3 regions of the Halomonas sp. KM-1 genome follow, and region 2 is predicted to be linked to each of the others. Evidence: predicted binding sites of a transcription regulator. Region 2 holds the regulator's gene; each other region holds the start of a gene.
The links. The regulator sigma-54, encoded in region 2, starts transcription at its own class of promoters, with help from an activator protein. The targets are predictions, from matches to a motif close to TGGCACNNNNNTTGCTNT.
Positions count from the first base shown of each region.

Region 1: B8115_RS19055 (NarK family nitrate/nitrite MFS transporter) is a predicted target of sigma-54. The motif match lies at 2,084-2,101, and genes of this name have one in related genera.
Region 3: urtA (urea ABC transporter substrate-binding protein) is a predicted target of sigma-54. The motif match lies at 1,675-1,692, and genes of this name have one in related genera.

Region 1 is NZ_BAEU01000149.1:28,148-32,279, reverse strand. Features, by position in the region: gene B8115_RS19060 (nitrate regulatory protein) at 1-514, opposite strand, end outside; gene B8115_RS19055 (NarK family nitrate/nitrite MFS transporter) at 607-1,959, opposite strand; gene B8115_RS19050 (murein L,D-transpeptidase catalytic domain family protein) at 2,323-3,048, opposite strand; gene B8115_RS19045 (murein L,D-transpeptidase) at 3,219-4,132, shown strand, end outside.
Region 2 is NZ_BAEU01000141.1:62,906-67,037, forward strand. Features, by position in the region: gene lptC (LPS export ABC transporter periplasmic protein LptC) at 1-112, shown strand, start outside; gene lptA (lipopolysaccharide transport periplasmic protein LptA) at 109-636, shown strand; gene lptB (LPS export ABC transporter ATP-binding protein) at 644-1,369, shown strand; gene B8115_RS17740 (RNA polymerase factor sigma-54) at 1,545-2,966, shown strand; gene hpf (ribosome hibernation-promoting factor, HPF/YfiA family) at 3,075-3,383, shown strand; gene ptsN (PTS IIA-like nitrogen regulatory protein PtsN) at 3,390-3,860, shown strand; gene rapZ (RNase adapter RapZ) at 3,907-4,132, shown strand, end outside.
Region 3 is NZ_BAEU01000117.1:13,205-17,336, forward strand. Features, by position in the region: gene B8115_RS13120 (tripartite tricarboxylate transporter permease) at 1-1,439, shown strand, start outside; gene urtA (urea ABC transporter substrate-binding protein) at 1,839-3,128, shown strand; gene urtB (urea ABC transporter permease subunit UrtB) at 3,203-4,132, shown strand, end outside.

The DNA.
Region 1 (4,132 bases), on a different contig from region 2:
GGCCGGCCAGCTCCTTGCCCTGCATCAGATGAAAAACGGCGACCAGCGCCAGGGTGATGTCGGGGTCGCCGGCGGTATCGGCGGCTTCGAACACCACCGAGAGCAGGGCGCTGATGAGCTGATTGTACGATTGGGTTGCCGCATCGGGGCCGGTGCCGAGTGCGGCGATGTCGCGGCGCAGCGCGTCCAGGCCTTCGAGAGCGTGCCAGACGAAGGCAACCCGCTTGAGCAGCCTAGCAGTGGTGGCGGGGCGACCGGCGGTCTCGCCCAGCGCCTCCAGGCGGGAGCGCAGGGCGCGCTCGGTGGCCAGGCACTCCTCTATGCGCTCCTGACGATGCTCGGCGAAGCGCTGTCCGTCGGAGGCCAGATAGACGTTCGAAGCGCCGCGTTCCTTTTGCAGCGCGTGGATGAAACGACTGACGTCGCCGACGATGTCGCAGGCGGCGGTAAGGTGTTCGAGATCGTCGATTTCGCAGCGCTTGGCTGCCAGCAGCAGGCGTTCGGCGGGTGTCATGGCTCACCTCGTTCATACGCAATGGCCGCCGCCCCGAGGGCGGCGGCCAGATTGGGCAAGCGTTGCGGCAGCGGGTGCCGCTGTGCTTGCGATCAGCGCAGCGACAGCGCGCCGGCGCCGGTATCCTCGCCCACGGCCTGGCGATAGGCTTCGGCTTCCTCGGCTTCCGTTTCGTCGCTGAAGCGCACCAGCAGAGCGCAGGAGGCCAGTACCAGCACGATCAGGCCGAGGTAGAACAGGCCCTGCTGATAGGTGATGGCTTCGCTGCGGAAGAGGAAGGCGGCAGCCACGGCGCCGACGTTGCCACCGGCCCCGACGATGCCGGCCACCGCACCCAGGGCCTTCTTGTTGATGAAGGGCACCACGCCGTAGGTGGCGCCTTCGGCCATCTGCACGAACAGGCTGAACACCAGCATGATGCCGATGGCATAAGAGAGCACGTGCATCTGCGAGAAGGCCACCAGGGCGATGCCCTCGCAGATCAGGGCGATGAACAACCAGCGCACGCGCCCCTTGAGGCCGCCGTTGCGGGCGAACAGGTCGGAGAACACTCCGCCCAGGGTGCGGGCGAAGACGTTCATCAGTCCGAACAGCCCGGCGATCATACCGGCGGTGGCCAGCGTCAGGTCGAAGTGATCGAAGAAGTAGATGGCGGCGATGTTGTTGATGGTCAGCTCGACGCCGAAGCAGATGGCATAGACCACGAACAGCGCCCACACGCGGATGTCCTTGGCGGCGGACATGAAGCTCTTGCCGGCACTGTTCTCACCGGTGGCGGGGGGCAGCTCGCCGCGTGCGCGCAGCTCGTCGAAGTTGCCGTTGGGGGCGTCCTGGGTGAACAGCCAGTAGCCGATACCGGTGACGAACATCACCACGCCCGGTACCACCATGGCCAGACGCCAGCCCAGCGTCTCGCTGACGCCCAGCATCAGCAGTCCGGAGAAGATCAGCGGCATGACGATCTGGGTGGTGCCGCCCCCCAGGTTGCCCCAGCCGGCGCTGGTAGCGTTTGCCGTGCCCACCACGTTGGGCGCGAACATCATGGTGGTGTGGTACTGGGTGATGACGAACGAGGCGCCGATGGCGCCGATGGCCAGGCGCGCCAGCAGGAAGGTCTCGAAGCTGTTGGCGAAGCCGATGCTCATCACCGGAATGGAGCCCAGCACCAGCAGGCCGGTGTAGGTCTTGCGCGGCCCGATACGATCGCACAGCACGCCGATCAGCAGCCTCACGATCACGGTGATCAAGACCGAGGCGATGATGGTGTTGCCGATCTGGGTCTGGGTCAGGTTAAGGTCTTCGCGTACCACCGCCATCAGCGGGGCGATGCCGAACCAGCCGAAGAAGCAGATGTGAAAGGCGAACCAGGAGAAGTGGAAGGCACGCATCTGTGGCGTGCGCAGGCTCAAGAGACGAATGCGGTTCGCCTTGTTGAGAATTTCCATGGGCTATGACCTCGTACGGATTGTCGATACATGAGTTCGCCCTTCTCCGTTGAAGGTCAGGTCTGACGCACTCGTACTTCCCTTGGAAGCCTGGTCCACGCCTACCCGGCAATTTGATTCATATCAAGCAATCCGTTTGCCACATCTTCACGTTGTTCATTTAAAACATCGGGTTATGGTTTGATGGGTGGATCGGAGTCCGTATGACCCTGGAAGAGAATGACAAGAGAGAGGTGGGAGAGTGGTCACAGGGTGGCAAGAATGGTGCAGTGCCGCACGATAATGCCCCCTGCTGGTGCTAGGGGGGAGGGCGGCGAGATCGGTTCAGCAGGTCTTCAGGGTTCAGCAGGTCTTAACCGTGGATCAGTACATGGCCAGTTGGGTGGCGTCACGCTCGCAGCTGAGGAAGGCGGAATTTTCCAGCCATTCGGGATCGGGGAAGTAGGCGAACAGGTAATGATCTTCCTTGATGCTGTCGATCAGCGGATAGGTCACTTCCTGGCGTACCGCCGGGCAGCCGTGACTGCGCCCCAGCCGGCCGGTCTGGCGGATGAACGCCTCGCTGACGTAGTCGGCGCCGTGGATCACGATGGCACGCTGATAGGCAAGGTCGTTGACGCCTGGCTCCAGCCCTTCCAGGCGCAGAGAGTAGCCGTTGCGTCCGTAGTAGCTGTTCATGGTGCGAAACAGGCCGAGGCTCGACTGGTAGCTCTCGGGAGTGTTGGAGAACACCGTGGCCTCGGCATCGCCCGAGCCGCGGCCATGGGAAACCAGCTCCTCGAACATCAGGCGCTGCTGGGCCAGGTCGAAGACCCACAGGCGCGGTTCGGTGGAGGGGCGGGAGAAGTCGATGACGGCCAGGCGCCTGGCATCGGGCTCGGCGCAGGCCACGGCTTTGGCGGCCAGCTTAAGCACCACCGGGTTGGCGTCGGGAGCCAGGTTGGCCAGGGTCCGACTGAGCGGTGCGGGAGAAGGATACGAAAGCCCTGCCTGGCTCAGGAAGTTACCGGCATGGGCGGTGGGCAGGGTGACCAGCAGGGAGGCGGCCAGGGTCGAGAGCGGAAGTCGTAGCGTCGGTAAAAAGCGCATTGGCATGCCTATGGCGTTGCAACACCGCAGCGGCAGCGCCGCATACAGGGTAAACGTAAAGAAAAGTGAAGATGCACGGGCCCGGCTGGCTTGCAGCCACTAGCCAGGCACTATTATGAAGAGAGAGGCCAGGAAGGCCAGACCAGCCATCAACGGAGCAGGGGGGATCGATGCGCTTTATTACATGGATGGGAGTACTGGTGATGCTGCTTGTCGCCATGCCGGGAGCCTCGGCGGAGGAGCGGGCGCGCCAGGCGAGCGTTGACGATGCGGATGACAGGCCGAGCCTATCGCCCGCGCTGGCCGATGAAAGCGAGTTGCTGCAGGCGTTCTATGCCCAGCGCGACCATCGACCGGCCTGGCGGGATGAGGAAACGATAGCCGGGCTCGTTTCAACGCTGCGTGCCCTCGATGAGGATGGCTTGACCCCCGAGGACTACCGTCCCGACGATATCGAGGCGGAATACCGCAGCGTGCGCGACGAGGACGCGGATAGCGAACGGCAAATCCACTACGAGCTATTTGCCAGCCGCATGTTGTTCACGGCGCTCGAGCATCTGCAGCGGGGCAAGGTCGACCCCAAATCGCTGAGCGCGGATTGGGAGGTGCCGGTGGAGGCGCCCGACCTGGATCTTGCCGCGATATCGGATGCCATCGACCAGCAGCAATTCGACCGCATGCTGGTGGAGGCGCGACCGCCCTACACGCCTTACCAGCGCTTGCGTGAAGGACTGGCTCGCTATCGCGACATCGAACGGCAGGGCGGCTGGGAGCGGCTGCCGGAACGCGATAGTGCGCTGCGTGTGGGAGACGACGACGACGACGTGGAGCTTCTGCGTGAACGTCTGGCCGTGGCCGGTGTGCTCGAAAATGGGGCGACCGACGACGGGGATGAAGACAACGGCGCCGCTTCCGGGGAGGCTCGGGAGGGCGCCGATCCGCGGCGTTTCGACAGCGACCTGGAAGCGGCAGTGCGCCGTTTCCAGCGGCGGCACCTGCTGGAGCCCGACGGCATCGTCGGACGTCAGACGCTTGCAGCGCTCAACGTTCCCGTCGAGCGGCGCATCGATCAGATTCGCCTCAA
Region 2 (4,132 bases):
GATCCATGACAACCGGGCACGATTGACCGACAATGTGCGCGGCTATCATCCCCCGGAAGGCGCTCAGCCGGGACAGGCCGACCCCGTCACCCTGGAGGAACTCACGCCATGAAGCGACGCAAGCTTCCAACGCCACGCATGCTGCTCACCCTGGCATTGATCGGCCTGGCATGGAGCCCTGCCGCGAGCATGGCCCAACAGCGCGACGCCGACCAGCCCATCCATATCGAGGCCGACCGGCTCGATCTCGACGATGTCGCCGGCACGGCGGTCTACACCGGCGACGTGGACATTCGCCAGGGCACCATGCGTATCACCGGCGACCGCGTCGAGCTCCGGCGCAACGCGGCCGGAGAGTTGTCACGCGCCACGGCCCGCGGCGAGCGCGCCTACCTAGAACAGCAGCCCGACCCCGATCAGCCCGTGGTCCGCGGCTGGGGACGTACCGTCATCTATCACGCGGCCGAACGCCGCGTCGAACTGATCGACCGCGCCGAACTGCACCAGGGGGGGGACACCTTCGATGGGGGCTATCTCGAGTACTTCCTCGACCGTCGCGTGGTTCAGGCCCGCGCCGAGAGCGAAGGCGTCGAAGGACGCCAGCGTATCCGCATGACCCTGCAACCGGAGCGCTGAGATGGCGATGAAGACCCTGCACGCCCGTCACCTGGCGAAAAGCTACAAGCGCCGGCGCGTGGTGCACGACATCAGTCTCTCCATCGAACAGGGCTGCGTTGTGGGGCTGCTCGGCCCCAACGGTGCCGGCAAGACCACCTCGTTCTACATGATCGTGGGGCTGGTCAAGGCCGATGCCGGCAACGTCTGCATCGACGATCTCGACCTCTCCAAGAGCGCCATGCACGAGCGCGCCAAGGCGGGCATCGGCTATCTGCCTCAGGAAGCTTCGATCTTCCGCAAGCTCTCGGTGGCCGACAACATCATGGCAATCCTGGAAACACGCAAGGACCTGGATCGTCAGGGGCGTCAGCAGCGCCTGGAGCAGCTGCTGGAGGACTTTCACGTCACCCACATCCGCGACAACCTGGGCATGAGCCTGTCCGGGGGTGAGCGGCGGCGAGTGGAAATCGCCCGGGCGCTGGCCACCGAGCCGGCCTTCATTCTGCTGGACGAGCCCTTTGCCGGGGTCGACCCGATCTCGGTGGGCGAGATCAAGGGCATCATCCGCCAGCTGAAGGCCCGCGACATCGGCGTGCTGATCACCGATCACAACGTTCGCGAGACGCTGGATATCTGCGATTCGGCCTACATTGTCGGCGACGGCCAGATCATCGCGGAAGGTGACGCCGAAGCCATCCTGGCCAACCGACGCGTGCGCGAAGTCTATCTCGGTGAAGACTTCCGCCTTTAGTGCGCCATGTCCATAGCGCATTCCGCTCTGACAAGCAAGAACCTGATCTTAAATTAAAACCTTCTAACAGGCATGAATATTGCCGATGGCATGCTTATTGCAGCCTTGAGCTCTTGCAAGTGATCCTCGGCCAGTCTAGGGTAGAGTCTTTCCGGCAAATGAGCCCATTATTCTCATGGCCATGAAAGCATCATTGCAACTGCGAGTCGGCACTCAGCTGACCATGACACCACAGCTACAGCAGGCCATCGCGCTGCTGCAGCTCTCCACCCTGGACTTGCGCCAGGAGATCCAGCAAGCTCTCGAGTCCAATCCCATGCTGGAGCTCGACGACGGCTTCGGCGAACAGGCCGTCAGCGACCCCCAGAGCGACGACTGGGCCAGCGAAATTCCCGGTGAGCTCTCCACCGACAGCGACTGGACGGATACCTATCCCGATCATGGCAGCGGCACCGCCGGCGCCACCGGTGAAGGCCCCGACTTCGAACGCCAGGCCTCTGGGCAGACGCTGGCCGGCCACCTGATGTGGCAGTTGGCGATGATCGATGTGAACGAGCGTCAGCGCCAGATTGCCGAGAGCCTGATCGATGCCGTGGACGGCACCGGCTACCTGACCCAGCCGCTGGAAGAGATCCGCGACGGCCTGCGGCGCCAGGGCCTCGAGGGGTTGCCCACCCGCGAGGTCGAGCAGGTGCTGCTGCGCCTGCAGCAGTTCGAACCCACCGGTGTCTTCGCCCGGGATCTACGCGAATGCCTGATGCTGCAGCTCGCCACCCTGCCTGACGACACTCCCCTGCTGCCCCAGGCACGCCGCCTGGTGCGCCAGTTTCTCGAGGCCTTGGCCGCCGACGACCGCCGCCTGCTCAAGCGCCGCCTGAGCCTGGACGACGAGGCCCTCGACGACGCCATTGCTCTGGTACGCTCCCTGAACCCCCGCCCCGGCAGCGACTATGCCGAGGTCGGCAGCAACTACATCACCCCCGACCTGGTCGCCTATCACGACGAGTCCGGCTGGCGCGTGGAGCTCAATGCCGAAGCGCTGCCACGGCTGCGCATCCAGCCCGACTACGTCGCCCTGGTGCGGCGCGCCGACAAGAGCCAGGACAACCAGTTTCTCAAGGACCACCTTCAGGAAGCTCGCTGGCTGATGAAGAGCCTGGCCAGCCGTAACGACACCCTGCTGCGGGTGGGGCGCGAGATCATGGCCCGCCAGATCGACTTCCTGGAGCAGGGCGAGGAGGCGATGAAGCCCCTGGTGCTGGCCGACATCGCCCAGGCCGTGGAGATGCACGAGTCGACCATATCGCGGGTGACGACGCAGAAGTTCATCCACACGCCGCGCGGCGTATTCGAACTGAAGTATTTCTTCTCCAGCCATGTCGGCGGCAACGGCGAGGGAGACGCTCACTCCAGCACCGCGATTCGCGCCCGCATTCGCAAGCTGATCGCCGACGAGCCACCGCGCAAGCCGCTCTCGGACAGCCGCCTGGTGGAGCTGCTGGCCGACGACGGCATTCAGGTGGCGCGCCGCACCGTGGCCAAGTATCGTGAAGCGCTGGGGATACCCTCCTCGAGCGAACGCAAGCGCTTTCGTTGAAGTCGAAACGCAGCGTTGACAGCGGACAAGAGCGTCGTTCGGAGGGGTTTGCAAGGAGGCAAAAAGGGTTACAATCAAACCACCACTCGAAGGACGAAGGAGCTTGTCATGCAAGTCAACATCACCGGCCATCATGTTGAACTGACCAATTCCCTGCGTGACTACGTGAGCGAGAAGCTTAGCCGCGTCCAACGGCACTACGACAACATCACCAACGTCCAGGTCACCCTGTCCATCGAGAAGGAGCGCCAACAGGCCGCCTGCACGCTGCATGCCGCCGGTGCCGACCTGCATGCCGAAGCCTCCGACCCGGACATGTACGCCGCCATTGATGCGCTGACCGACAAGCTCGACCGCCAATTGGTCAAGCACAAGGAAAAGGCCCAGGCCCGCGCCCAGGGCGCCGGCATTCGCTGAGTTGCCATGACACTGGAAACCATACTGCCCCCTGAACGCGCGCTGTTCGACGTTCCCGGGGGCAGCAAGAAGAGGGTGCTGGAGTTTTTCAGCACCTTCATTGCGCAGAACACCCCGAGCCTCGATAGCCAGGAGGTCTTCGGCCGATTGATCGGCCGTGAGCGACTGGGCAGCACCGGCATCGGCAATGGCGTCGCCATTCCGCATGCGCGAAGCCCGCACTGCCACAGCCCAGTCGCCGCCTTCCTCAAGCTGGCCGAGCCCATCGATTTCGACGCCATCGACGGCGAACCGGTCGACTTGGTCTTCGTGCTGCTGGTACCCGAGGAGGCCGACGATACGCATCTGTCGCTGCTGAGCCAGGTAGCCGGCGTGATGAACGATGCCGAGACCCGTTCACGGCTGCGCAAGTGCGAAAGCCAGCGCGAACTTCACGAGCGTCTGATCGACGCCATCCGACGACAGTCTTCGGCCTGACCGCTACCCCTTGCCGCTCGGCCAGCCCCTGATCAGGAGAAACGTAATGCAGCTTGTGATCATCAGCGGCCGCTCAGGCTCCGGCAAGTCGATCGCACTGCAGGCGCTCGAAGACATCGGCTACTACGCCATCGACAACCTTCCGGCGATGCTGCTCGGCTCGCTGGTCGACGAGCTGCGCGGCTCACCCACGGCACAGCAGTGCATCGCCGTAAGCATCGATGCGCGCAATCTTCCTCACGCGCTGGAACGGTTCCCCAGGCTGCTGGAGG
Region 3 (4,132 bases), on a different contig from region 2:
TCAATATCCTCTACGTCTTTGCCGGCGTCTTTGCCGGTACCATCATCGGCATGCTGCCGGGTCTGGGGCCGATCAGCGCCCTGGCGCTGATGATTCCGCTGACCTTTGGCATGGAGCCGTCCTCGGGCCTGATCCTGATGGCGGGGGTTTACTACGGTGCGATCTTCGGCGGCTCGACCTCGTCGATCCTGCTCAATGCCCCTGGCGTGGCAGGTACGGTGGCGACCTCCTTCGACGGCTATCCCATGGCCAAGCAGGGCATGGCGGGCAAGGCGCTGGCCATTGCCGCCTACGCGTCGTTCATTGGCGGCACCGTTTCCATCATCTTCCTGATGCTGGTGGCGCCGTTGCTGGGTCGGGTAGCGGTAAGCTTCGGCCCCGCCGAATACTTCTCGTTGATGGTGCTGGGCCTTACCGCAGTGGTGTCGCTGTCCGACAAGTCGCTGATCAAGGGACTGATCGCTGCCGTGGTCGGGGTGATGATCTCGATCATGGGTATCGACCTGCAGACCGGTACCGAGCGTTTCACCTTCGGCACCGTGCATTTGCTGGATGGCATCGACTTCCTGGTCGTGGCGCTGGGTATATTCGCCCTGACCGAGGTGTTCTTCATGCTGCTCAGAGGCGGTGGTGGCAAGGAGCAGCCGCGCAATGCCATCGGCTCGCTCAAGCTGTCGAAGTCGGAAGTGAAGGAGATCGCGGCACCGATCGGCCGTAGCTCGATCCTGGGTTTCTTCACCGGTGTGCTGCCGGGGGCTGGCGCCACCATCGGCTCCTTCCTGGGCTATAGCATGGAGAAGCGTCTGGCCAAGGATGGAGACACCTTCGGCAAGGGCAACATCAAGGGCGTAGCGGCGCCGGAGTCGGCCAACAACGCGGCTTGTACCGGCTCCTTCGTGCCACTGCTGACCCTGGGCGTGCCCGGCTCCGGCTCTACCGCGGTGCTGCTGGGTGCGCTGCTGGTGATGGGTGTATCGCCCGGTCCGGCCATGCTGGTGGACCGTCCTGACGTCTTCTGGGGCGTGGTGGCGAGCATGTACCTGGGTAACATTTTCCTGCTGGTGCTCAACCTGCCGCTGATACCGCTGATCGCCAAGATCCTCGACATGCCTCGACCGTTGCTGCTGTCGCTGATCCTTATCTTCTGCATGCTTGGTGTCTACGGCATGAGCTTCAGCGTCTTCGATCTGCTGCTCCTGCTCGGCTTCGGCCTGTTGGGGCTGGGCATGCGCCTGTTCGGCTTCCCGGCCGCTCCGCTGATCTTGGCGCTGATTCTCGGCGACATCATGGAGGAGTCCATGCGCCGGGCGCTGCAGATCTCCGGCGGTGACTGGTCGATCTTCATCGACAAGCCGATTTCCATGTGGCTGCTGATCATTGCCGCGCTGTCGCTGACTCTGCCGCTGATCAAGCGCATGATGGCACGCCGCAGCGTCTGACAACCCGAACCTTCCTGCCTTTGAAACGGGGGTGCCGAGCGATCGGCGCCCCCGCTTTCGTTTCCGCTTCTTCCCACTGCACCGCCATGGTGCTTCGTGGTGGTGCAGCCGCTCCGTCGCGGCGCGTTCATGGCGCCCAAAGCTGCACGTCTGAGGTGCGTAGGTGATTCATTTTTACTTGGCAGCTTTGTGCAACTAAATGTCACGCAAAGAATTTTTAGAGCTTGCCGCATCATGGCGCACGCTTTGCAACGACAGGATGCCTAGCGCTGTGTAGCCAATGCCGGCTGCACATGATCCCTCACAACAAGTCCCTCCCTCAGAGGGCGCAAGGAGGTTCGCTTGAACGCTTCCCGACGCATCATGCCTTTCCCGTTTCGTTCCACCACCCTGGCTCTGATGGCAGCGGTTTCCCTCGCGTCCGCCAGTCAGGCCCTGGCCGAGGAAGGCCCCATCAAGGTGGGCATCCTGCACTCGCTATCCGGCACCATGGCCATCAGCGAATCGACCCTTAAAGATACCGTGGAGATGCTGATCGCGCAGCAGAACGAGCAGGGCGGTCTGCTGGGACGTCAGCTCGAAGCTGTGGTGGTGGATCCGGCCTCGAACTGGCCACTGTTCGCCGAGCGGGCTCGTGAGTTGCTCGAACAGCACCAAGTGGATGTGGTCTTCGGCAACTGGACCTCGGTATCGCGCAAGGCGGTGCTGCCGGTGTTCGAGGAGCTCAACGGTCTGCTGTTCTACCCCGTGCAGTACGAGGGTGAGGAGTCTTCCGAGAACGTCTTCTACACCGGGGCGGCCCCCAACCAGCAGGCCATTCCGGCCGTGGACTACCTGATCAACGAGATGGGAATCGAGCGCTTCGCGCTGCTCGGCACCGACTACGTTTATCCGCGTACCACCAACCGCATCCTCGAGGCCTACCTCAAGGAAGAGCACGGCGTGGCGGATGACGACATCATGATCAACTACACCCCCTTCGGGCACAGCGACTGGCAGAACATCGTCGCCGAGGTGCGTCGCTTCGGCAGCGAGGGCAAGCCCACCGCGGTGGTCTCCACCATCAACGGCGACGCCAACGTGCCGTTTTACCGTGAGCTGGGCAACCAGGGCGTGGACGCCGGCGACATCCCCGTCATCGCCTTCTCGGTGGGTGAGCAGGAACTGACCGGTGTCGACACTGCACCGCTGGTCGGCCATCTGGCCGCCTGGAACTACTTCATGAGCGTGGACACCGATGCCAACTACGACTTCATCGACGCCTGGATCGAGTGGACCGGCGACGAAGAGGCGGTGACCAACGATCCGATGGAGGCCCATTACATCGGCTTCAACATGTGGGCCGAGGCGGTACGCAAGGCAGGCACCACCGATCCCGATGCCATCAAGGACGCCATCATTGGCGTGGTGGTACCCAATCTCTCCGGCAGCTATGCGGCGATGATGCCCAACCACCACATCACCAAACCGGTGCTGATCGGTGAGATCCAGGACAACGGCCAGTTCGACATCGTATGGCAGACGCCCTCCACGGTTGCCGGCGATGCCTGGTCCGATTACCTGCCGGGCTCCCGCGATCTGATGGCCGATTGGCAGGCGCCGATGCGCTGCGGCAACTTCAATGTCGCTACCGGTCGCTGTGGTGGCAGCACGGCGGCCGAAGAGGCCGAAGCGGCGCTCGCCGAGTAAGCAGTACCCCGCCCCCCGCTGCCCAAGTGCAGCGGGGGAGCACGCCTTCTCCATCGTTTCCGAGGAACGCTCCGATGAGATACCCCCCCATGCTTGGGCCAGCGACGGCCGGGGCGAGGGCCGGCACCGATGCCGCCGAGGATGAACGTACCTCCCAGAGCCGGGGCTCATGGCTGCTGGCTCTCGCTCTGAGCCTCGTGCTGGTGCTCGGCCTCTCCATCACGACCCCCGCTGCGGCCCAGGAAGCCGCGCCGAACGACGATGTCGCCGCCATGACGCTGCTCGAGGCGCTGGATGTCGATTCGTTTCCCGCCAAGGGCGATGCCATCGATGCCATCGTGCACAGCGACGATCCCCGCGCCCGCGACTGGCTGCAGGCGCTGCTCGACGGCCGCCTGCAGCGCGCCGGTGACGGCCGCTTCGTGGTGGTGCTGGACAATACCGGACGTGACTGGCCGGTACAGGATGCGCTGAGCGGTGAGCCGCTGGGCCAGATGTCTCGCCGCGAGCTGGACCGCATCGGCATCAACAACGCGCTGCGTAACCAGCTGCGCAGTGCCATTGCCGTGGTCGATCTCTACGCCGCCGACGTCGGGCTGCGCCGCGCTTCCGCCGAGCGTCTGCTGGGTGAAGTCGATGGCGATCTGGCCGGTCCGCTGGCCGAGGTAATTGAAGAGGAGCCTGATGCGCGGGTGCGCGGACGCCTGGTTCAGGCACTGGCAATTTACCGTCTCGAACAGGGTGAGCTCGAGGCCATAGACGATCTGCAAGGCAGCCTGCACTCCCGGGTACGTGTGGCCCTCAACCGTGCCACCAACGGCGACGATCCGATCGTGGCCGACGCCGCCCGAGAGGCATTGAACGGCATCGAACAGATGCTCAAGGTCAACCGCGCCGCCGAGACGCTCTACTTCGGCCTTTCGCTCGGCTCGGTGCTGGTGCTCGCCGCCATCGGCCTGGCCATCACCTTCGGGGTGATGGGGGTGATCAACATGGCCCACGGC